2 regions of the Cellulosilyticum sp. WCF-2 genome follow, and region 2 is predicted to be linked to the other one. Evidence: a T-box and tRNA genes for the amino acid it is inferred to sense, from the RefSeq annotation. Region 2 holds a T-box; the other holds one or more tRNA genes.
What was found. A T-box is a leader RNA that pairs with one kind of tRNA and senses whether it is charged. The one in region 2 lies ahead of serS (serine--tRNA ligase), so its partner is inferred to be a tRNA-Ser.

Region 1: it has a tRNA-Ser gene. The T-box ahead of serS (serine--tRNA ligase) is inferred to sense a tRNA for this amino acid. The anticodon was not compared.

What each region holds. Positions count from the first base shown of each region.
Region 1 is NZ_CP034675.1:1,257,358-1,269,612, reverse strand. It holds rRNA gene EKH84_RS05620 (23S ribosomal RNA) at 1-925, opposite strand, end outside; tRNA gene EKH84_RS05615 (tRNA-Ala) at 1,293-1,365, opposite strand; rRNA gene rrf (5S ribosomal RNA) at 1,370-1,487, opposite strand; rRNA gene EKH84_RS05605 (16S ribosomal RNA) at 1,633-3,158, opposite strand; gene EKH84_RS05600 (ABC transporter ATP-binding protein) at 3,761-4,474, opposite strand; gene EKH84_RS05595 (ABC transporter ATP-binding protein) at 4,477-5,235, opposite strand; gene EKH84_RS05590 (branched-chain amino acid ABC transporter permease) at 5,245-6,324, opposite strand; gene EKH84_RS05585 (branched-chain amino acid ABC transporter permease) at 6,336-7,235, opposite strand; gene EKH84_RS05580 (ABC transporter substrate-binding protein) at 7,394-8,581, opposite strand; tRNA gene EKH84_RS05575 (tRNA-Ser) at 8,814-8,899, opposite strand; tRNA gene EKH84_RS05570 (tRNA-Gln) at 8,932-9,003, opposite strand; tRNA gene EKH84_RS05565 (tRNA-His) at 9,027-9,100, opposite strand; gene EKH84_RS05560 (hypothetical protein) at 9,193-10,149, opposite strand; gene EKH84_RS05555 (Fe-only nitrogenase accessory AnfO family protein) at 10,317-10,988, opposite strand; gene EKH84_RS05550 (homocitrate synthase) at 11,138-11,950, opposite strand; gene EKH84_RS05545 (homocitrate synthase/isopropylmalate synthase family protein) at 11,925-12,255, opposite strand, start outside.
Region 2 is NZ_CP034675.1:1,638,602-1,650,856, forward strand. It holds gene EKH84_RS07050 (methyl-accepting chemotaxis protein) at 1-242, shown strand, start outside; gene adhE (bifunctional acetaldehyde-CoA/alcohol dehydrogenase) at 350-2,965, opposite strand; gene EKH84_RS07060 (alpha/beta hydrolase) at 3,627-4,757, shown strand; gene EKH84_RS07065 (methyl-accepting chemotaxis protein) at 4,811-6,334, shown strand; T-box leader at 6,468-6,673, shown strand; gene serS (serine--tRNA ligase) at 6,805-8,088, shown strand; gene EKH84_RS07075 (reverse transcriptase domain-containing protein) at 8,518-10,005, opposite strand; gene EKH84_RS07080 (SWIM zinc finger family protein) at 10,002-11,810, opposite strand; gene EKH84_RS07085 (hypothetical protein) at 11,800-12,255, opposite strand, start outside.

The DNA of each region.
Region 1 (12,255 bases), 380 kb from region 2:
CCCCCTAGGCAATTCAGTGCTTTACCTCCATTAGACTCCTATCAACGCTAGCCCTAAAGCTATTTCGAGGAGAACCAGCTATCTCCGGGTTCGATTGGAATTTCTCCGCTACCCACACGTCATCTCCACCTTTTTCAACAGATGTGAGTTCGGACCTCCATTACCTTTTACGGTAACTTCATCCTGCACATGGGTAGGTCACCCGGTTTCGGGTCTACTAACAATGACTATTTTGGCGCCCTATTCAGACTTGGTTTCCCTTCGGCTTCGTACCTCCTGGTACTTAACCTTGCCACAGCTAGTAACTCGCCGGACCGTTCTACAAAAAGTACGCGGTTGCGCATCATATGGCGCTTCCACTGCTTGTAAACATAGAGTTTCAGGTTCTCTTTCACTCCCCTCCCGGGGTTCTTTTCACCTTTCCTTCACAGTACTATGCGCTATCGGTCACCGAGGAGTATTTAGGCTTGGGGGGTGGTCCCCCCGGCTTCCCACAAGGTTTCTCGTGTCTCGTGGTACTCTGGATACTGCTAGGCTTCACTTGGATTTCGCTTACGGGATTATCACCCTCTTTGATGAGACTTTCCAGACTCTTCAGCTATCCGCATTCTTGCCATGACGCAGTCCTCAACCCCAGATTACAAGTAATCTGGTTTGGCCTGTTTCCCTTTCGCTCGCCGCTACTTAGGAAATCGATGTTTCTTTCTCCTCCTGAAGGTACTTAGATGTTTCAGTTCCCTTCGTTCCCTTCCTATAGTTATGTATTGGCTATAGGATGACAGAGGTTTGCTCTGCCAGGTTTCCCCATTCGGATATCTACGGATCAAGGTTTATTTGCAACTCCCCGTAGCTTTTCGCAGCTTATCACGTCCTTCATCGGCTCTCGGTGCCAAGGCATCCACTCTACGCTCTTAGTAGCTTGACCTATTTAGAGACAGTTGATGAAACAAGCGATCTTCTTGTTGAATTTACTGACTCTCACACCCGGAGGGTGTTTGTTTGTACAGCGTTCAACTTTATCGAAGCCTTATTCCACGACTTTCTCTGGTCGTTTCGTGCCTTGTTAATTATCATTTCTGATAAAAACAAAGAATGTTTTAAGTCATTTCTGACTATATCGGTTAAATTGTAGATTTTACACCCTGACAAACATTTTTGCACTAATGTGCGTGTACATTTATCGTTAGGCGCAAGTTATATTGCTATAACTTACAAATCTATAATTGTTGTAGTATTTGTTTTTCAAAGTACAAGTAGTACATTTAGTACAATCATGTCCATTATTTGGACAGTGGAGATTAAGGGATTCGAACCCTTGACCCCCTGCGTGCAAGGCAGGTGCTCTCCCAACTGAGCTAAACCCCCATAAATGTGGCAACCACTTACTCTCCCAGTCAGTCTCCCGACAAGTACCATCAGCCGCTTAGGTCTTAACCTACGTGTTCGGAATGGAAACGGGTGTTTCCCCTAAGCGCATCATCACCACAAATTTATTAGAATTCAATTTTACACTAGATCTTAAGCAACACCTCACCGCCGTTTCACTTCGGTTCGGTGCTTTGATAGTTACATCTAGCGATGAACTCTCAAAACAAAACAGTAACTATTAAACCAGCAATTCTTATTCCTTAGAAAGGAGGTGATCCAGCCGCACCTTCCGATACGGCTACCTTGTTACGACTTCACCCCAGTTATTGGTTTTGCCTTAGACGGCTCCCTCCCCGAAGGGTTGGGTCACCGGCGTTGGGCCCCCCCAACTCCCATGGTGTGACGGGCGGTGTGTACAAGACCCGGGAACGTATTCACCGCGACATTCTGATTCGCGATTACTAGCGATTCCAACTTCATGTAGTCGAGTTGCAGACTACAATCCGAACTGGGACTGCTTTTTTGAGGTTTGCTGACTCTCGCGAGATCGCTTCCCTTTGTAGCAGCCATTGTAGCACGTGTGTAGCCCTAAACATAAGGGGCATGATGATTTGACGTCATCCCCACCTTCCTCCAAGTTATCCCTGGCAGTCTCTCTAGAGTGCCCAACTCAATGCTGGCTACTAAAGATAGGGGTTGCGCTCGTTGCGGGACTTAACCCAACATCTCACGACACGAGCTGACGACAACCATGCACCACCTGTCACTTCTGCTCTAGCAAGCTAGAGAAAGAGGCATTACCCTCTAGTCAAAAGGATGTCAAGTTTAGGTAAGGTTCTTCGCGTTGCTTCGAATTAAACCACATGCTCCACCGCTTGTGCGGGTCCCCGTCAATTCCTTTGAGTTTCAATCTTGCGATCGTACTTCCCAGGTGGAATGCTTAATGTGTTAACTTCGGCACCGAGACCCGTAAGCCCCGACACCTAGCATTCATCGTTTACAGCGTGGACTACCAGGGTATCTAATCCTGTTTGCTCCCCACGCTTTCGTGCCTCAGCGTCAGTTATGGTCCAGAAAGCCGCCTTCGCTACTGGTGTTCCTCCGAATCTCTACGCATTTCACCGCTACACTCGGAATTCCACTTTCCTCTCCCACACTCTAGTTCATCAGTTTCAGAAGCAGCTTAGAGGTTGAGCCCCTAAATTTCACTTCTGACTTAACAAACCGCCTACGCACCCTTTACACCCAGTAAATCCGGATAACGCTCGCTCCCTACGTATTACCGCGGCTGCTGGCACGTAGTTAGCCGGAGCTTCTTAGTCAGGTACCGTCATTTTTTCTTCCCTGCTGATAGAAGTTTACAATCCGAAGACCTTCTTCCTTCACGCGGCGTCGCTGCATCAGGCTTGCGCCCATTGTGCAATATTCCCCACTGCTGCCTCCCGTAGGAGTTTGGGCCGTGTCTCAGTCCCAATGTGGCCGTTCACCCTCTCAGGCCGGCTATGGATCGTCGCCTTGGTGGGCTGTTATCTCACCAACTAGCTAATCCAACGCGGGTCCATCCTATGCCGATAAAATCTTTACTATAACAATCATGCGATTGTCCATAGTTTATGCGGTATTAGCGTTCGTTTCCAAACGTTATCCCCCTGCATAGGGCAGGTTACCCACGCGTTACTCACCCGTCCGCCACTAAGTTCTAGGAGCAAGCTCCTATCACTTCGTTCGACTTGCATGTGTTAAGCACGCCGCCAGCGTTCATCCTGAGCCAGGATCAAACTCTCATATAAAAGTTTGTCCGTGTAGTATTTCTACTACTGACTATTTTACTTAGTACAAGTTGTACTGATTCTCATCTCTTATTAGAGACGTAATGAATCGACTGGTTTATAGTTACTATTTTGTTTTCAAAGTTCATTATTATCAAGGCTTAATGCCTTTTCTTGTCTGCTGCTGTTTGCTGCTGACTCGTATAATACTACAGCATCTTTTTATCAGCGTCAACACCTTTTTTAAACTTTTTTTAGTTAGGAACAACTTTTTTAAGTTATTCACTTATTATCCACAGCATTTATAGATTTATACACAAAATTATCCACCTTTAAGCGTTATTTTTGCAAAAACAGGTCAACTTTTGCCGTTGTTTTTAATAAAAACACATCACTAATATCCTTATTTCTTTCTTAAAACTAATCTTTCTAATAAAATAAACTAAGATTTACTTTTTTTGTTACTGCCTTCTCTTTTCTTTGGTAAAAATACTTTCTAAAATATATCTTTTAATCTATGTTAAAAATACTCTCTTTTCTATAATAGCTAAAAAGGACTGTTACTCTACTGCTAATGAATAAGCTATCTGTATTTACAGTCCTTTTTATAACTCACGAATAGATTATCCTATTTTCCCTAAATATAATTCTTTTACTTGCTCATTATTTAATAAATCCATTCCAGGTCCCTCTAATCCTATGGTACCTGTCTCCATGACATAACCATAATCTGCAATCTTAAGTGCAGCATTAGCATTTTGCTCAATGAGTAGTATCGTCATTCCTGCTTTTTCATTTACTTCTTTTATAATGGCAAATATATCTTTTACCACTAATGGTGCTAATCCTAAACTAGGCTCATCCATCATAAGTACTTTTGGTTTTGACATAAGCGCTCTACCTACTGCTAGCATTTGCTGCTCTCCCCCAGATAAAGTTCCCGCTAGCTGATTTTTTCTTTCTTTTAAACGCGGAAAGATATCATTAACATAGTCTATATCTTTTTTAATTTCACTTTGATCTTTTCTAGTATAAGCCCCTATTTTTAGATTTTCTTCTACTGTTAGGTCTGCAAATACCCTACGCCCTTCTGGCACTAAGGTAATGCCTTTCTTTACAATATCCTGAGTAGTGCAACTCATTATACTTTCACCTTTATAGATAATTCTCCCTGATGCTGGTGTAATTAATTTAGTAATTGCTCTAAGAGTAGTAGATTTCCCTGCTCCATTTGCACCTACTAAGGTAACGATTTTACCTTCTGGAATTTGCATAAAAATGCCTCTAAGTGCTTCTATTCCTCCATATCTTACATATAGATTCTCAATGGTTAACATTCTTATTCCTCCTCTCCAAGATAAGCTTTAATAACAGCCTTATTATTTTGGATTTCAGTAGGTGTTCCATGAGCTATGGTTGTTCCATACTCTAATACATAAATACGTTCTGATATCCCCATAACCAATTGCATATGATGCTCTATTAATAAAATAGTTAAATCAAACTGATTTCTAATTTGTCTAATAAACTCTGTTAAATCTTCACTTTCCTTAGGGTTCATACCAGCTGCTGGCTCATCTAATAAAAGCAATTTAGGTTTTGTTGCCAAAGCTCTGGCTATTTCAAGTCTTCTTTGTAAACCATAAGGCAAACTTGAGGCAATATCGTCTTTATGTTCCAAGAGGCCAGTACATTCTAATATAGAAAGAGAATACTCTAACATTTCCTTCTCTTCTTTTTGAGCATTGGGTAAATGAAGCACTGAACTAAAAAGACCACTTTTTAGTCTGAGATGATTTGCAATCAGTACATTTTCTAATACTGTAAGGTTTTTAAATAGCCTGATATTTTGAAAGGTGCGAGCAATACCTAATTCAGCAATTTTATTTGGTTTCATTTTATTAAGACATTTACCATTAAATAGGATGCTTCCTATAGTAGGTGTATAAACACCTGTTATCATATTAAAAGCTGTAGTCTTTCCTGCTCCATTAGGCCCAATGATGGCCACGATTTCACCTTCATTTATTTCTATATTAAGTTCATTAACTGCTATTAATCCACCAAATTGCATGGTGGCATTTTTGGCTTCTAGCATCGGCATCTGCTACACCTCCTTAGTTTCTTGTGCTACTTTAGTTTGCTTTCTTTTAAATAGTCCCAGCAAACCACTCCAAGAAAATTCCTTGTTTCCAAATATACCTCTGCTCCAAAACAAAATAATACACATAAGCATGACAGAGAAAACAACCATACGCATACCTTCGATGCCTGGATAATGGATAAAACCAAAGTTAATTGGCTCATCTACAAATCTTAATATTTCTTGAGCACAAGTAATAATGAAAGCCCCTACAATTGAACCAGAGATGGAGCCTTGTCCTCCTAGAACAACCATCAACAATAAGGTATAAGCAAATGTAAATTTGAATTGTGTAGGATCAATCGCACCTACTAACGAACCTAATAACCCCCCTGCTATGCCTGCGATAAACCCAGACAATACAAAAGCTAACATTTTATGCTTAAATAAATTAACTCCCATTGCTTCTGCAGCTACTTCGTCTTCTCTAATTGCTTTTAAAGCACGTCCATAAGAAGTCTTCATCATAACTAACATAAATATCGTAATAATAGCTAATACACCAAATGCCATCCACATACTAACGTGATTAGGAATTTTATTAATACCTAGTGGGCCATTGGTGATATTTTGCATATTTTGAAGAATAACACGAATTATCTCTGAAAAGCCAAGGGTAGCAATTGCTAAGTAATCTCCCCTTAATCTTAAAACTGGAAAACCTATGATATAAGCACAGGCTGCTGCAAGTAACCCTCCTAAGACAAGAGCCACAATAAATGGAAGATGTGCACTCTCTAAAAATGCTGGCATAGGTGACATATAAAATACAGATTGTTTATCAGACTGTGTGAGAGTTAATATAGCTGTAGTATATGCACCTATTGCCATAAAACCTGGTTGTCCTAATGAAAACAAGCCAGTGAAACCATTAACCATATTCATGGACAGAGCACAAATAGCATAGATAGCACTTAATTTTATAATGCGAGAAACATATTTTCCGAATACAGGTTCTGCAATAAATAAAAATATGATCAGCACTGCAATAGCAATTAAAGAAAGGATCATATTGTTTTTTTTACTTAAGTTGATCTTTTTCATTATAATCCCCCCTATACCTTTTCAGCTATTTTCTCACCAATAAGCCCATTTGGTCTTACAAGTAAGATAATAATAAGTAAAATGAATGAAAAAGCATCTCTATATCCCGTTAAAGATGGAATAAATGCTACAATTAATACTTCTATTAATCCTAGTAATAGCCCCCCTACTACAGCACCTTTGATATTACCAATACCACCAATTACTGCTGCAATGAAACATTTCATTCCCGGCATAACACCCACATCTGGTTTAATCTGCAAGTATTTCATTCCCCACATGATAGCTCCAACTGCTGCAAGAGCTGAACCTATCCCAAAGGTGGCTGTAATTACTTTATTAACACTAATCCCCATAAGTCTTGCTGTTTCTACATCTTTTGAAACAGCTCTCATAGCCATACCAGTTTTTGTATGATTGATGAGATAGAGAAGTGCCAAAAGTAGCACTAAAGTAATAATAGGCACCATAATGGCAAGACGTTGTATATGTATACCTCCTATAGTTATCATATCCGTAAAAAAAGGAATTTGAGGAAAGTTTTTAGGACGCCCTGTAAAAAGCACTGTTGCTAAGTTTTCCATAAGATAAGAAGCACCTATTGAAGAAATCAATAGCGAAATGCTTGGAGCCCCTTGCTCTCTAAGAGGTTTATAAGCTACTTTTTCTGTTGCAATTCCCAATAAAGCGGTTAAAGCAATAACTAATATAAAAGAAATGTACCAAGGTACACTGAATATGCTAATACTAAAAAAGGCTATGTACATGGCCATCATAAATATATCACCATGAGCAAAGTTGATAAGTCGTAAAATACCGTAAACCATTGTATAACCAATTGCTACTAGAGCAAACAAGCTACCTAACGTTAGCCCATTAACTAGTTGTTGCAAAAAAATCTCTAAGGTCATAGATCTGCCTCCTCATTTTTATTACTACTCCTCTTTCATCACATTCTAGTAAGGTTTTCTTCCATATGATTAGAAACAAGAGGGGTTATCCCCTCCTGTTTTAATACTGTCTCAATAAGTATCTAGTTTTGTAATACTTTAATAGCGTGTTTTATTAATTACTCTGCTGATACAGAATCTACATAAGTAAATTTACCATCTTTAATTTCTTTGATAACAGCACTCTTAGTTGCATCCCCGTTTTCATCAAAATTAATGTACCCTGCTACTCCCGGGAAATCTTTTGTCTCTTTAAGCGCTTTTTGAATAGCTGCTGGATCTGTACTACCCGCTCTTTCAATGGCATCAAGTACTACATTGTATGCATCGTAAGCAAGTGCTGTAACAGCTGCTGGTTCTTCCCCATTATGGCTAGCTTTATAGTTTTCAACAAAAGTTTTAGTTTGTGGTGTGAAATCTGCATTGGAATCAAAGAAAGTAGAGAACAATGCACCTTCTACTTCTGTACCACCAATCGTTATGAACTCAGGTGTTTCCCAAGTATCTCCACCCAAGAATGGTGTTGTTACGCCTAATTGACGAGCTTGTTTGATAAGCATTGAACACTCTGTAAAGTTACCTGGTGCAAAAATAATATCTGGATTGGCTTTGGATATATTAGTGATTTGTGCATTAAAGTCTTGATCTCCTGATTGATAATCTGCTGTGGCAACAATACAGCTCTCATCTCCGCCATTTAAGCGGATGAATTCATCAGTGAAGAACTGTGCAAGGCCTACTGAGTAGTCAGCTCCTACTTCACGAGTAACTGCCGCTGTTCTAGCACCTAATTTATTGTACGCATAGTTGGCCATTACTTTTCCTTGATAAGGATCGATGAAACAAACTCTAAAGTACCAATCATTACCTTGAGTAACTAATGGGTTAGTACAAGATACACCTACAGTTGGTATACCTGCTTCTTTAATAACATCTCCAGCTCCGATAGAAGGTGTTGAAGAATATGAACCAATAATAGCAGCAACTTTATCTTTTTCAATTAATCTTGAAACGGCATTAGCCGCTTCTACTTTTTCAGATTTATTATCTGCAATAACGAGTTCAACTTTTTTACCTAATACTTCGCTTCTTTCAGCATAGGCAATCTCAATCCCTTCTTTTTCAATAGCTCCGCCTGCTGCTAGGCTTCCTGTTATTGGTTCAAACACTCCAATTTTAATAACATCCTCGTTAGAGCTACTTGCTTTGTCAGTTGCTTCACCTGTGCTAGTACAACCTGTTAGAAGCATACCGCATAATAATACGCTTGTTGTAAGAGCAGTTAACCTTTTAACTATTTTTTTCATATTAAATCCCCCTTTACATAATTCTTTTTAAAAAACAAAAAAGGTGCTATGAGCTGTACTGGCTCATAGCACCTTTGCTATTTATCCCTATCATATAGCCGAACAATACATTTGTCAATATTTTCTTCACATACGAATTATATCGACTATTCCAACTGCTTGTTAGTATTTCCTGTCAACGAAAAAGTGGTACAGCATTGAACTGAATCATTGCCATACCACTTTTATATAACGGAGAGACTGGGATTCGAACCCAGGGAGGTGTTACCCTCGCCGGTTTTCAAGACCGGTGCCTTAAACCAACTCGACCATCTCTCCTTATTAAATTAAAGTAGAATTTATCCTACTAACAGGGCTAGGAGGATTCGAACCTCCGAATGCAGGAATCAAAATCCTGTGCCTTACCGCTTGGCGATAACCCTACATTACTATTTTTATAGTAAAGGGTGGGTAATGGGGCTCGAACCCACGACACCTGGAACCACAATCCAGTGCTACTACCAACTGAGCTATACCCACCATCTTGCATTCATGTCGTCCTGACGACTTGTTTAATATATCATGTATTATATACATACGTCAAGCGGTTTTTTACTTTTTTTATAAATTATTTATGAGCAATTTTTACACCCCTGACAATTACCGCATTCATGCCCTATTTCTTCAAAACCTATTTGTGTGGTGCTCCACTTAAAATCATCTTTGTTAAGTCTATAAGTAGTATGCTCATCTACAATCATAACTTGATTTTCGAGAAAGCTAATTGTTATAGGTGAAATAACCCATCTCTCAATATCTAACTGACTTCTTACTAAATGAGGTGCAATCACCTGTTCTTCTCCTTGATCGTTATTCATTCGTATAGCAGTTGATACAGTTGTTATTCCTTTTATTCTTCCATCTTCGTCTAGAATAAGAGAATTAGTGTCGCCGTGTATACCAATAGGCTCATTGCTATAGGCCATAATATCTCCTATTGGTGTCTTTATCTTGGTAGGTACATATGGTTCTAAGGACTTAATATTACCATTCTCATAAAAAGCTATACCTAACCTTATAGCAATATTCTTCTTATGAAGCTGAACTATTAGAACTTCCTTACTCCATAAGCTAAGACTTTTTAAATATCCACTAGGATAAAAGCAATAGCTATTCATTTTATTACTTACTTGCAGCTCACCTATTTTAAAAGTAGCTTTTTCTGCCAATTGGTATTCTTCTTCTTCTGACCAATACCCACTGACTTGACCATAAAGAGGAAATAAGCGGTGAATAGTTCCTTGTTTATAAAATGTAATAAATTCTCCCTTAAGAGTCCCTACTGTAGTATTTACAATTACAGGCTCTTTTAAGTAAATACTTTTAAGTTCTCCTGTATCATAAAAGCTGATAGCTTCCCTCAATTTAGTACGTGTATCCATGTCTCCATATTGTGGCACAAGAAAGCCTATGGAAGTGGTTATGGCATTATATTTTTCTAGTTTGCAGCTTCTAAGATTACCATTTTTATAATAAACAAGATCTGTAGCCCCTTCTAATACACCATAGGATGTTTCTATTCTTTTCATATCATTTCCTCCTTAACTTTATCATCTATTCTAATTAGGTGCCTTTATACAATAAGTGAACACTCTTCACGAAATAAAATCTTTATATAACTTTAAACAATAGATCTATATCTCAAGTCATAAGTTAACTATTAAAAAGATGAGTAATATATTTATTGACTATAAACTTAGCAAGAACATACTTTATGAGTGATACTAAGTGTATAGATTCCTTGCCCCCTACTGATACTCATTATTAAACTATTCTGCTCTAAATAATTTTCTAACCAAGGCATAACATGACTGCAATTAACTTTTAGACTACGAAATATAGTATTGCTGAAAAAAGGAAGAAGTATTTTCTTAGAACTCATTTCCGGATAAGCCTTTTGTACGGCTATCATATCAATAAAGTAGTTATCCGCCCCATCTAATGGTATGGGAGACCTACTTATATGCTCTGTTGACATCAAATGATTACTCCCTTCACCTTCTAATTCCATTGTTTGTTTTTTGCTTGTTTCCTCTGGTATTTTGTAATAATCTTCGTAGATTTGTTCTAAAAGTAGCATTGAAAATGTAGGTGCCTCACATAATTCATATCCTGCTCTGATTAATAAATAATAAGGCACACCAAGAATAAGTGTGCCTACTATGACTTTGCAGCACTTTAATTTTTCTATAAGCGCTAAGGTAAAGTTCTTTATGTCATTTTCTCTTTTGTATGCTAAATCTTTTGTTTCTGTCATTTGTGTTACTTGCCATTCACCTGCTTTTTCATAAATATAGATTAATGTAGCATCTACAAAACTAGCTAGTTGTTTTTCCTCATTTAATAATACCGCTATCTTATTACTCATTATTGTCCTCCTTAAACCCATCTTTTTTAAGTATAGTATCGCTCCTCTTTGATTCTTATCTTTCATAGATTACTTTACACTATACACATTCTTCTCAGGACTTCTATTTCTCCATAGCGTGATACAGAGACTTTATTGGTATGAAAGCTTCATGCTAATTGACCTTTGCCTAGGATTTGCTCTAATCTTTGTTCTACTTTTTTAATATGACTCTTATTAATTCCGAAGTCAAAATACCTTTCAGTTGCATGAACTAAATCATAAAGGTTGCAGTTACCTGTACGTTCCCCAAGTCCACCTAAGGTACAATCTACATGACTAGCTCCTGCTTTAAGCCCTTCAATAGAGTTTGCAACCGCCATACCTAAATCATTGTGAACATGAATTTCTACCTCTATGTCTACTTGATTCATTAATTCCTGAACCATAGATCTTGTACGGCTTGGTGTCAAAACACCCACGGTATCTGCTATACGAATAAGCTTTATCCCTAATTTACTTACTAATTTTGCAGTACTAATAATATAACCCATATCCGCTCTTGAGGCGTCTTCGAAACCTATAGTCACTTCTATTCCTTGATTATGGGCTATTTCAATGCAATCTACTAAATTTTTTTGTATCCACACTTTATTTTTCTTTAACTTGGTATAAATCTGTATATAAGATATAGGCGTTCCAATATGAATAATATCCGGGCTGCAACAAGTAGCATGTTTGATATCCTCTGTATTAGCTCTAGTCCAAACAGAAATTTGTGCTTGTTTTTTTCTTTTCATCACGGCTTTGAGATAGCTTATTTCTCCTGCTCCCAAACTAGGAATGCCCGCTTCGATTTCATGAACACCTATAGCATCTAATAGTAATGCTATTTCTAATTTTTCTTCTGGTCTTAAGGCTATGCCTGCTTGTTGTTCGCCATCTCTTAGGGTCGTATCAACTATCTTTCTCTTTTCTCTCATAAGCCATCACCTCTCTTACTATGACTATAAATTCTTCATCACTTATGCTCCTTCTTTTTTTCATGCTTACTTGCTTTACTGCGAGAAGTAACCGCCTCATATGCGCCTCATCTAGCATGGGGATTTGACACTCTTTAAGCTTCGCTGCTACAGCTGAGCTTCCTGAATGCTTTCCTATAACAATGGTTCTCTTTTGACCTACCTCTGTTGGAGAATATGCCTCATAAATCGCTTCCTTTTTCATAATGCCATCTACATGAATGCCTGATTCCACACAAAAAATAGCTTCTCCAATAATAGGTTTA
Region 2 (12,255 bases):
GCGAAGAACTTGAAAATGTTAATAATCGCGTTAGCGAAATGACTATGTATAAAGATGAGATGGGTATCAGAATTGAAAGTATTACTACCGTTACCGAAGAAAATGCAGCAGCGGTAGAAGAAGTTAATGCATTAAGTGAAGAACAAAAAGCTGTTATGCAGCAGCTTGCACATTTAGCAAGTGAACTTATGACTAGTATTGAAACGCTAGATGCAAGTGTAGAGACTTTCATTATTAATTAAAACGTCTACTAAAATTAAAGAAGAGAAATTAAAAGAAGCTGTTACGTTTGTAACAGCTTCTTTTTGTGAGGGATTGATTGAATTGAAAGGAAATAATTAAGGATTAATTATTTACCGTAGTAAGCTTTTTTATAAAGTTCAGCAAGCTCAGTTACTTTTGGAAGTCTTGGGTTTGCTGTTGTACATTGGTCTTCGAATGCTTTGTAAGCTAATTCATCAACTTTAGCCATGTAAGTTTTTTCATCGATACCAAGTTCTTTAATAGTAAGAGGCATATTAAGCTCTTTCATTAAGTTTCGGATTGCATTAGCAAGAGATTTAACACCTTCTTCTGGCGTAGAAGCTGGAAGACCTAATGCTTTAGCAATTTCTTGGAATTTTTGTGGTGCAATATATTTTTCATATTTAGGGAAGATAACAAACTTACTTGGGTTTGTACATCCGTTGTACTCTACAATGTGTGGTAATAAAATGGCATTTGCACGACCGTGAACGATATGGAATTCACCACCAAGTTTATGAGCCATTGAGTGGTTAATACCTAAGAAGGCATTAGTGAAGGCCATACCAGCGATAGTTGATGCATTATGCATTTTTTCTCTAGCTACTGGGTCTTTAGCACCATTTTTGTATGAACGTGGAAGGTATTCAAATACAAGTTGAATCGCTTTAAGTGCAAGCGCATCAGTATAGTCAGATGCTAAGATAGAAACGTAAGCTTCAATAGCATGTGTTAATACGTCAAGACCAGTATCAGCTGTTGGAACTGGAGGTACACTCATAACAAAGTCAGGGTCAATGATTGCCACGTTTGGAGTTAATTCGTAGTCAGCAAGTGGATATTTCATATTGTTTGCTTTATCTGAGATAACAGCGAATGAAGTAACCTCTGAACCTGTACCTGAAGTTGTAGGAATAGATACCATTTGTGCTTTTTGACCAAGTTTAGGGAATTTATAAACACGTTTTCTAATATCTGCGAATTTTTGAGCCATAGCAATAAAGTCTGCTTCTGGTTGTTCATAGAATAACCACATACCTTTAGCAGCATCAAGTGCTGAACCACCACCAAGAGCAATGATTGTGTCTGGTTTAAATGAGTTCATCATTTCTGTACCACGACGTACTGTCGTTAAGTCTGGATCTGGCTCTACATCACTAAAGATTTCAATTGTTGGGTTATTAGGATTTTTATTTAATTGGTAAACGAGTTTATCAACGTAACCTAATTGAACCATCATTGGATCAGTTACGATTAATACTCTAGATACTTCTGGCATTTTAGCAAGGTATGCTATTGAACCAGCTTCAAAATAGATTTTTTCTGGAATTTTAAACCACTGCATATTCACTTTACGTTTTGCCACCCTTTTTGTATTGATTAAGTTTACTGCTGTTACGTTTTGAGTTGTAGAGTTACATCCGTAAGAACCACAACCAAGTGTTAATGATGGCATATTTGTGTTATAGATATCACCAATTGCACCGTGTGTAGATGGTGAGTTAACTACGATACGACCAGTTTTAAGACGACGGCTGAATTCTTTGATGACTTCATCATCAGTTGAGTGAACAGAAGATGTATGTCCAAGACCACCCATTTCAACCATGATTTCAGCTTTTGTAATACCATCGTTTACGTCTTTAGCTTTAATAACTGCAAGTACTGGAGAAAGTTTTTCTCTTGAAAGTGGATACTCAGGACCTGCGCCTTCAATTTCGCAGCAAAGGATTTTAGTTTCTTTTGGAATTGTGATACCAGCCATGGCAGCAATTTCATATGGGTATTTACCTACAATAGCTGCATTAACCATACCTTTTTCAAGGTTGATAACAACTGGTTCAAGTTTTTTAACTTCTTCTTTAGTAGCAAAGTAGCAGCCTTGTGCTTTCATAAGAGCTACTGCTTTGTCATAGATAGGTGCTTCGATGATAGCCGCTTGTTCAGAAGCACAAATCATACCATTATCGAAAGACTTACTTAAGATAATATCATTTACAGCTCTTTCAACTACAGCTGTTTTTTCAATGAAAGCAGGTACGTTACCAGGACCAACACCAAGTGCAGGTTTACCAGTTGAGTAAGCTGCACGAACCATTGCAGAACCACCTGTAGCAAGTACTAATGCAACTTTTGGATGATTCATCAGAGCATTAGTTGCTTCGATTGATGGATGTTCAATCCATTGTACACAGTTTTCTGGAGCACCAGCTTTAATCGCAGCATCTCTTACAATACGAGCAGCTTCAGCTGAACAGTTTTGAGCTGATGGATGGAAACCAAAGATGATTGGATTTCTTGTTTTAAGAGAGATGATGGCTTTGAACATTGTAGTTGAAGTTGGGTTTGTTACTGGAGTAACCCCTGCTACAACCCCTACTGGTTCAGCCACTAACATATAGGCTTCATCATCATTATCTTCGATGATACCAACTGTTTTATCATATTTAATGCTGTGATAAATATATTCTGTTGAGAAGATATTTTTAGTTACTTTATCTTCAAAGATACCACGGCCAGTTTCTTCAACTGCCATTTTTGCAAGATGCATTTGATTTGAAAGCCCAGCAAGAGCCATAGCTTTTATGATTTCATCGATTTGTTCTTGGTCAAGTTTAAGCATTTCATCTAAAGCAACAGATGCCTTTTGTGCTAATTCATCTACCATTTTTACTGCATCAATTACTGGTGCGTCAATTTTTGCTTTTTTGTTTTCAGACATTTAAGTAAGCCTCCTTGATGTAAACAATATAAGTTTATTATGTGATGTTTCTTTTGAAAATATGAAACGTGTAAGTGTATTGAAGTGTTATTTTTTTAACAATTGATTTGTTGAAAAAATGTAGTTGTTTTTCGAAGTGTTCTTCGTTTTGACTACAAATTGATGTTAACATAAGGAGAATAAGTTGTCAATAATTTAACATACTAAAAAATAAGTTTTTTATGTATACAAAGACAGAAAAAAATATACAAGTTAATGAAAGTAAGAGACTGAATTAAGAATAGAAAGGAAATCTACTAAACAATAATGTTAAAATAATAACGAAATAATTGGCGAAAAATCTTTTTATCAAACAATAAGTGGATAGTATAAAAATACAAATTATTGATAAATGATGACATAAAAAGGACCTAGGTTTCAGGGGGAGAAACCTAGGCTGAGGGGGGATTTAGCGATGTACCTCACACTTGGTACGATAGTATTATTGCCCGTGAATTTTATTTATATACATATTTTGAAAATAAAATATCATAATAAAAAAATAGTTAAAATTGGATTTAAAAATAAAATATGTAATTAATATATAGTCAACCTATAATATGGAACGAATGAAATGTCGATATAAAAGTTAGAAAATTTAAAAGATTCGAGGGTATTTGGGATGAAAAAAGAAAATAGATGGGGAATAAGTTGGATTATATATATTATAGGAATAATGATACTAGTGGCCTTGTCTAGCTATGCCATGTTAATCTGTGAAAATAATATAGGGGGTTGGATAGGGCTAGGTCTCATTATTATAGGCTCAATTATTATACGTAGCAAAGTAGCATGGAAAGGGATAAAGGGTTTTTTATTTTGGGTGTTAATCATTGTTCTTATAATTGTCGATTTCCAGTTAACAAAACAAGTAAGTTTATCAGGGGCACTTTTGAGAGAATTGGTAGCAGCAAAAAGTGCTGCTAATGCAAACTATATGAATGAAGCCGATTGGAGCGCACCAAGTGGTTATGTTGTAGAAAAAACGAATCTAGGAAGTTTGCCTATAGAAAAGCTTTCTAAAGAAGAGAGTAATAGTCAAAGAGTGATCTTGCAACTACACGGTGGTGCTTATGTTATGCCTTTAATTAATTCTTATCGAGATATAGCTATTAAATACTCACAAGCTAATGAAGATTGTGATGTAGTTACTATTGATTATAGAGTAGCACCTAAGGATATTTATCCAGCAGCACTCGAGGATGCAGTTGCAGCATATAAATGGTTAATGGAGCAAGGCTATAGTAATGAAAATATTATAATTACAGGTGATTCAGCAGGAGGTGGATTAGCATTAGCAACTACTCTTTATTTAAGAGACAATGAAGTACCTTTGCCTAAAGCAGTGATTGTGATGTCACCTTGGGCTAATCTAGAGAATACCTCACCTTCACGAACTGACAATTATGATAAAGATCCGTGTCTTGGACAAGGTTTACAAGGGATAGCCCTTCAAATTAGTAATCCTGATTATGTAGGGGAGCATGATATAAAGGATCCGTATATATCTCCTGTTTATGGTGATTATAAAGATTTTCCACCTTTACTTGTACAAGTAGGGACGCATGAAATACTTTATGATGATGCTATAGATGTAGCAAAAAAAGCAGAAGCAGCTGGAGTTAAGGTGCAAGAAACCACTTATAATGGAATGTTTCATGTTTTTCAAATGGCATGGCAAATAGTACCTGAAGGAAAGAAGGCATGGAATGAAGTACAAACATTTATAAAAGATGTTTATGCAGGACAATAAAATAGAAAAGAGTAAGAAAGATACTATAAATTGGATGAAAGGAAGAACATGAGATGGAGCAAATTAATGATGAAGTTAAGAAGGTAACATTATTATATAATGCAACGATGGATTATGCAGAAAGTAGAAAAAGTGTTAATAAAATAGTACTAGTTAATTTAGCCATATTAGAAGGATTAATTGCTTTTGGTGTGTTAGGAATCATAAAGGATATTAATCCTATATATACGACGTTAGTATGGGGATCAATTTTCTTAAGCATGAGTCTATCTATCTTCAAGTATAAGCAAAATCCGGAGAATCAATCTTTAAGGTGGATTAATTTCAGTAGTTTCTTTATTATGTATACGATCACCATGTTTACTTGTAACATGAAAATGCTTTATACATATATCATCCCTTTAATCGTTATTTATTATCTATACTATGATTATAAGCTGATTAAGATCATAGGAATCAGTACTATTTTATGTAATTTGATTTATGTGATAATTTCGGGAGTACTTCATCCTATTGTAGACCAAGCAAGTTTTAGAGATTTATTTATGCAGGTCATATCCATTAGTGCTGTTTGTATTACAGTTATGTTAGGTACCAAAATTGCTATACTTCTTAATGATAGTCAGACGTATCATATTCAAGAAGGTGCCGACAAACAGCAAGAATTATTAAAAGAAGTGTTAAAAACAGCGAGAGTATTAGATACAAATGCAAAGGATGTTTATGATATTGTTTCAGAACTAGAGTTATCTAGTGATATTATAAATAATGCAGTAAGTGATATTTCTAAAGGGGTTGTTAATACCGTAGGCAATATTCAAAGTCAAACAGAACTTACAAGTAAGATAGGGGATATGATTGAAGAAACCAAAACAGCCTCAGAATGTATGAGACAGATTTCAGAGGATACCATCGAGTCTATGAATAAAGGGGTAAACATAGTTGACGAGTTAGGTAGTCAAACAGACCTTTTAAATGAAAATAGTGATAATGTATATAAGTCAATGATTAATTTAAACGAAAAGGTAATAGAGATTCAACGTCTTACCAAAAATATAACGTCTATATCTGAACAAACTAATATTCTTTCTCTTAATGCAACTATTGAAAGTGCTCGTGTTGGAGAAGCTGGTAAAGGTTTTGCTGTAGTGGCTAATGAAGTAAGAAATCTAGCAACACAAAGTGGTGAATTAACAAGAAATATTACTCAGATTGTAAATGAGTTACAAGAGATGGCAAATGAGTCTGTGAAAATGATGATGAACTTTAGACAAACTAATGAAAAGCAGAATGAAAGTATTAAAGATACCGAAAAGATATTTAAAGAAACAATTGGAAATATGAGTCAGGTTAATGATAATATCAAGCTTGTATCTAATAAAGTAGAAGAGGTTTTTGAGTCTAACCAACAAATTGTTAATAGCATACATGAAATCTCGGCGGTTAGTGAAGAAACGATGGCAGGTGTAGAAGAAACAAATTTAACAACTGAGAAAAATAAAGCACGTACCAAGCAAACCAAAGCTATTGCTGAAGTACTATTAAGTACTTCTAATGAAATGAAAAAGTATCTATAAATGCAAAGCTCTAGTTTACTAATTCATTGTTAAAAAGTTTAGAAAGATCATAAGTGATGAATGCCTAGTAAAATCATAAATAACTATTGTAATCTTTGGTATTCTATTTTATAATAGATGCAAATCTTATAAAATAATAGCGATGATAAAAGAAAAGCTTAAGATGTATTTTTCAGAGAACTAGTGGTTGGTGAGAACTAGTAAATAGACTTTGGCGGTCCGCTTTTGGAGCTACTGGTGATGAATCAGAGGGAGCAGCCCTTTATAGCAGCGTTGGAGGTTAATAACTTCGGTTATTAATAAATGAAGGTGGCACCACGGGAGAGTCTCGTCCTTTTTATTCACAAAACGTTGAATAGAAGGACGTTTTTTATTGGGAAAAATTTCTATTTAGCGTATGGTTCTATAGTAGTCGGAGCCAGTTTTGTGAAGCGTAAGACTATATATTATACTTTCATGAGGTGAAGAAAATGTTAGATATCAAATTATTACGTGAAGACTTAGAAGGCGTTAAAGCAGCACTTGCTAAAAGAAGTGGTAACTACAATTTAGATGAATTTACAGAGTTAGATGTAAAAAGAAGAACCCTTCTTCAAGAAGTAGAAGCTCACAAAAGTAGACAAAATGCAGTATCTAAACAAATTCCAGCTATGAAAAAAGCAGGGGAGGATACAACTGCAATCTTTGCAGAAATGAAACAGCTTTCTGATGAAGTAAAAGTATTAGACGCAGAAGTAAAGGAAATTGATGAGAAAATCTCAAATATTGTTATGAGACTTCCAAACCTTCCTAATCCACTTGTGCCAGTTGGTAAAGATGATACAGAGAACTTTGAAATGCGTAAAATAGGAGAGCCAATAAACTTTGACTTTGAAATCAAAGCACACTGGGATCTTGGTGAAAACTTAGATATTCTTGACTTTGAAAAAGCAGCTAAAGTAACAGGTTCTCGTTTTGTATTTTATAAAGGGCTTGGTGCTAGACTTGAACGTGCGATTATGAACTTTATGCTTGATATGCATGTAGATAAGCATGGTTATACAGAAGTATTTCCACCACTTATGGTTAATCGTGCAAGTATGACAGGTACAGGTCAGCTTCCTAAGTTTGAAGAAGACGCTTTTAAAGTAGTAGATACAGATTACTTCCTTATTCCAACAGCTGAAGTACCAGTAACCAATATGTATAGAGATCAAATTTTAGATGGTAAAGACTTAGTGATTAAACACTGTGCGTACACACCTTGCTTTAGAGCAGAAGCTGGTTCAGCAGGTCGTGATACAAGAGGAATCATTCGTCAACACCAATTCAATAAAGTAGAAATGGTTAAATTCACAAAGCCAGAAGATTCTTATGATGAACTTGAAAAACTAACAAATGATGCTGAAGATATCTTAAAAACACTTGGTCTTCCATATAGAGTAGTTAGACTTTGTACAGGAGATTTAGGTTTTAGTTCAGCTATGACGTATGATATTGAAGTTTGGATGCCAAGCTATGGTCGTTATGTAGAGATTTCAAGCTGTTCTGACTTTGAAGATTTCCAAGCAAGAAGAGCTAATATCAAATTCAAAGATAACAAAGAAGATAAAGCAAGATTTGTTCATACTTTAAATGGTAGTGGTCTTGCAGTTGGACGTACTACAGCAGCAATCTTAGAGAACTTCCAACAAGCAGATGGTTCTGTTATTATTCCGGAAGCACTTCGTCCATATATGGGTGGGATAGAAAAGATTGAAGCCCCTCAAAAATAAAGTTAGGTAGTTAATGAAGGTTATAGTTCGAAAAATATTATAAAATTTTACAAAAAGAAGTGTCATACAACTTGTGGATGTGAGTTGTATGACACTTCTTTTTGTGCCGCTAGGCATTGATCTATAAATTTCTTGCTAACAAGCCAATGATTAGGTTATGACACTTCAGCGTAGCGCCACTACTGTCACATAACCGCAGGATAGGTTTTAAATGTGCACAGTAGTGGCAGCGTAGCGAATTGCGCAGAGCCTAGTGAAGTATGTAAGCTATATGACGCACCACGGCGAAACACCGTAGCATAAAGGCCAAGAAATTTATAGTACACAATTTGGATAGTAAAACTATAACATGAAAAGTGATGGAATTCAATAATAATTGTAAAAAGTGTATAATTATTTAACGTGTAATGTAAGAAAAATGATATAGTGTTAGAAATGAGCTATTACACTTAAACCAGCTTCAATAATAGTTTTGTAGCGTTCAGGATTGACACTTTTAAGCCAAGAGGTTTTACCTTGAATTTCTTGTGATAACGAAGTAGGAATAGGCTGACCTATTTGGTTAAGGAGTTTGGCGTGATGAATGGCAGCACGAAGATTTTTGACCCACTTTTTAGGAACGCCTATTTCTTCATTATTAATAACGATGCCTGTTAAACATTGCCTGTTATGAGGACGAAGTATTTTCGTTTTTGAAGCTTTAATATGAAACCCTTCATCTTCTACAATGAGACTTACTAATCCTAGAAACTGCCCTAACTTAAGATTTTCCTCAGCTTCGTTATAGCTAAAGCTCATATCATCAGCATATCTAGAATAGGTCAGCTGATAGGTAGCTGATAGGCCCTTTAAACGATGGTCTAGATTTTTACAAATAATATTGGTAATCATAGGGCTTGCAGGAGAGCCTTGAGGAAGTATGCGAGGTGAAGTTTTTACATATTTAGTAGTTCCACTTACTTCAATAGTCATGCGCTCACAATAGGTGCAAAGCATAGCTAGTAAAGAAGCGATATAACCTGAGTAGCCAAAGCTTTTATACATACCTCTTACTCGCTCAAAGGTAAGGGTAGGAAAGAAGTTTTCTAGGTCCATGGTAATCAATAATGTAGGCGCTTTTATGTGGGCCTCGGCACTAGAAACAACAGAGCGATTTTTAATAAACCCATGAGCTTCTTCAGCAATAGGTAATTTTTCTAGTATTTCTACTAGAATTTTTCTTTGAACCTGTTTTAAAAGGGGCTTAGGGGCAGCTATTTGGCGAAATCCGCCTTTTTTCTTAGGTATTTCATAGCGATAGTAATGGTCAGAGGTGACCACATCACGATGATAAGTAAGGAATCTTAGCTCTGTATAGGTAAGTCCCAGAAAACTAGCTAGCTGATGATCTGTTTCGATAAGGGGGAGACCTAAACTTTCTAATTTGCTAGTATGGGTCAATTTGTCTTGCAGACCACTAGAGTAACCTTTACCGATAAAAACAATGTTTTCAGTTTTTGCTTTTTGCCAAGCGGCTGATTTTTCAGCTTGGGCTACTTCGCGTTCTTTTTTACGCTCAGCTCGTCTAGCTATTGACTCTGCCATAATAGTTTTGGCAATGTCTTGGCGGATTTTTTCATAATCCCAGGTGGCAGTATATTTCTTTTTTAATTCCTGAAGCTTAAGATTAATGGCCTCTTTTTCTCCATAAAGATTGGCCAGGTCATTACTAAGCTTGTCGTATTCTTTTAATAGTGCTTTTCGCTTTTCATAATCTTCTTTAGTTTCAGCTTTTTGCTTTTCATATGGTGTAGGTAAATTTTTAGGCCAAAAGCCGTATTCCTGCATTTTTAATAAAGTAAATTCCTTTTTACCTTTTTGACTTACTTCACTTCGATAACTTTGTCTTTGATTTTGTGAATGTGTTTGATCTATCATAATAACGTCTCCATAATATCATTTATTTTATAAACCTTATGATATTCTAAATCTAGCTTTAAAAATTTTGAGGACATCATATATAAAGCAAGAATATGAGCACAAGGCGCAGAGATATTTCTAGGACCTTTTTGGAAAGCTCTACAGTTGCAGTTTACCATGCAAATCTCACCATCATTATTAATAGAAAGAGTTGTATCCGTTAAATCAAATTCTCTTTCATAGTCAGGGGTATTTCTAAAATTCCAGCGGTGATATTTTTCATTAGGCATTTGAAGATGATGGGTAAAAGTAAAGATTTGTTCTGGATTAAGCTGAGCCGTAAAATAATCCATTCCTTCATTTAAATGATTTTGTACCTTTGTTTCAATAGGTGTTGTCTCATATAAGGCTAGAGGAATAGGTGTATTACAAAGCTGTCTAAAACGAATAAGACCATGGACTAAGTCAAAGTAGCCCTCACCACGTTTTAAGAGGCTACCAATGCCAGCTTTGCAAAGCGATTTAGAGTCTTCCGGAATCAAGTGATAGATTTGATCAAAGCTTAAGGCACGCTTTTCTTTTAAAAGCTTGTAGATTTTTGGATAATTACCTTCACCAATAAAACCTGCCATAACATTAAAGGCTGTCCCTTTGACCCAATCATTACTAGACCAAGAGGATAAACCGATTGTAAGTTTCATAGTACCTAAGTCAGCTGTAATAAACTGAGGCATACCAAAGCCCAGAAGTTTCACTTTAAAGCTTTTGGCTAAAGGAATTAATTTTTCGGCCACCAGAAAACGGCGTCTGCCCCAAATCTTTTCCTCGCGTTTTTTGCTTCCAGTATAATAGGTTTGTAAAGTAAGAACTGTTTTAAAAGGTTCAAAGACAATTTCAATAGGCTTATTAGGTGTTAGCACCCATTTCATATAACGAGGACTTTTATGAGCTTTATGTCTTTTCAAAAAGCTACAAATGTCATAAAAATCAATAGGTGATAAGTCTAGTTCTAAACCATCTAAGCTAGCAGCTGCAGAGACCTGATTAAAGCCTTTAATCCAAGTTTCAGGTAAGTCAATTTTCTTTTCTAAATGTTCAGGTAGGACACCGCTAGCTACAGTAAAGCCACCAGGATTAACAGAAAGAACTACATCATTATAGGTTCGAAAGCGTTCCATTTCCTGAGCAAGTTTGTAAGAAAAGTCAATATTGGTAGTGCCCAGCTTAGGAGGTGCTAAGAGTTCAAATTCCTCTTTGTCTATGGATAAGATACCATAAATAGATTCATCTAAAGAAAAAGCCTCGAAAGATACTTGATCTTCATGAACTGTAATAACAGGATCTAAAACAAACCAGAGGTCTAAATCCTTGTTTTTGATATATTGCCAAAAGCTACGTTCTAGCTTATAGTAGTCTTTCCAAGTATCAGAAGCATCAATTTCTTTCTTTAAAGCAGCTTTTACCTCTAGTAATTTAGCAATTTCATCATCTTTTGAACCAAGTGCTTCTATGGTTTCATCAATATCTTGAGAAAGAGAAGCTCTTAACTGAGGGGCATATTGGTCATGTAATACAACACGGCGTTCAATTTCTCTATCTAGCCAGTCAAAAAATTCTACACGCTCTTTTTTAGCGGGCCTTGCATCTGAAATAACAATTTGTCTAAGCATAAGCATAGCATCACGAAAAATGAGAGGGTGCTTTAAACGTCCTAAAAAGGAAACTTGCTCACTTCTTGAAAGATCAGGACTAAGGCCTAGAGTTGTTTGATTATTTTCTTGGGTGCAAAGAGAAGGACTTGCATAATCATAATTAACTTTCATAAGCTGAGAACTCCTTTCTGATTTGGGCGAGACTCATTAATGCACGCTCACTGTCTCGTTTAATATTTGAACCACCAATGGCTAAAAGTTCGGCTTCAACGACTTCCTTAAAACTAGGATTTTGTAAAACAAATGAAGGAAGCAGCTTGTAGATGATATCTTTACTTTTTGAAATCTTATTAGGTAGTAGCAAAAGGGTTTTTACATAATACATGAAGGTCTCAGCATTTTCTGTACTTAAGTCCTCTAGAATAGCATCTATTTTATGACTGATATAAGCTTTGACTTCACTACTAGGATGTTCTAAAAGCTGAAGGATAAAAGTCTTAGGAATAAAATCACCATACAGCTTATCTAAATTTAAAAGTCCATAGTTATAGACCTTAGGCAGAGGCGAATCAATGATAAGCTGATGTGCTAATACAGAAGCTTCTTGAGGCAAGGC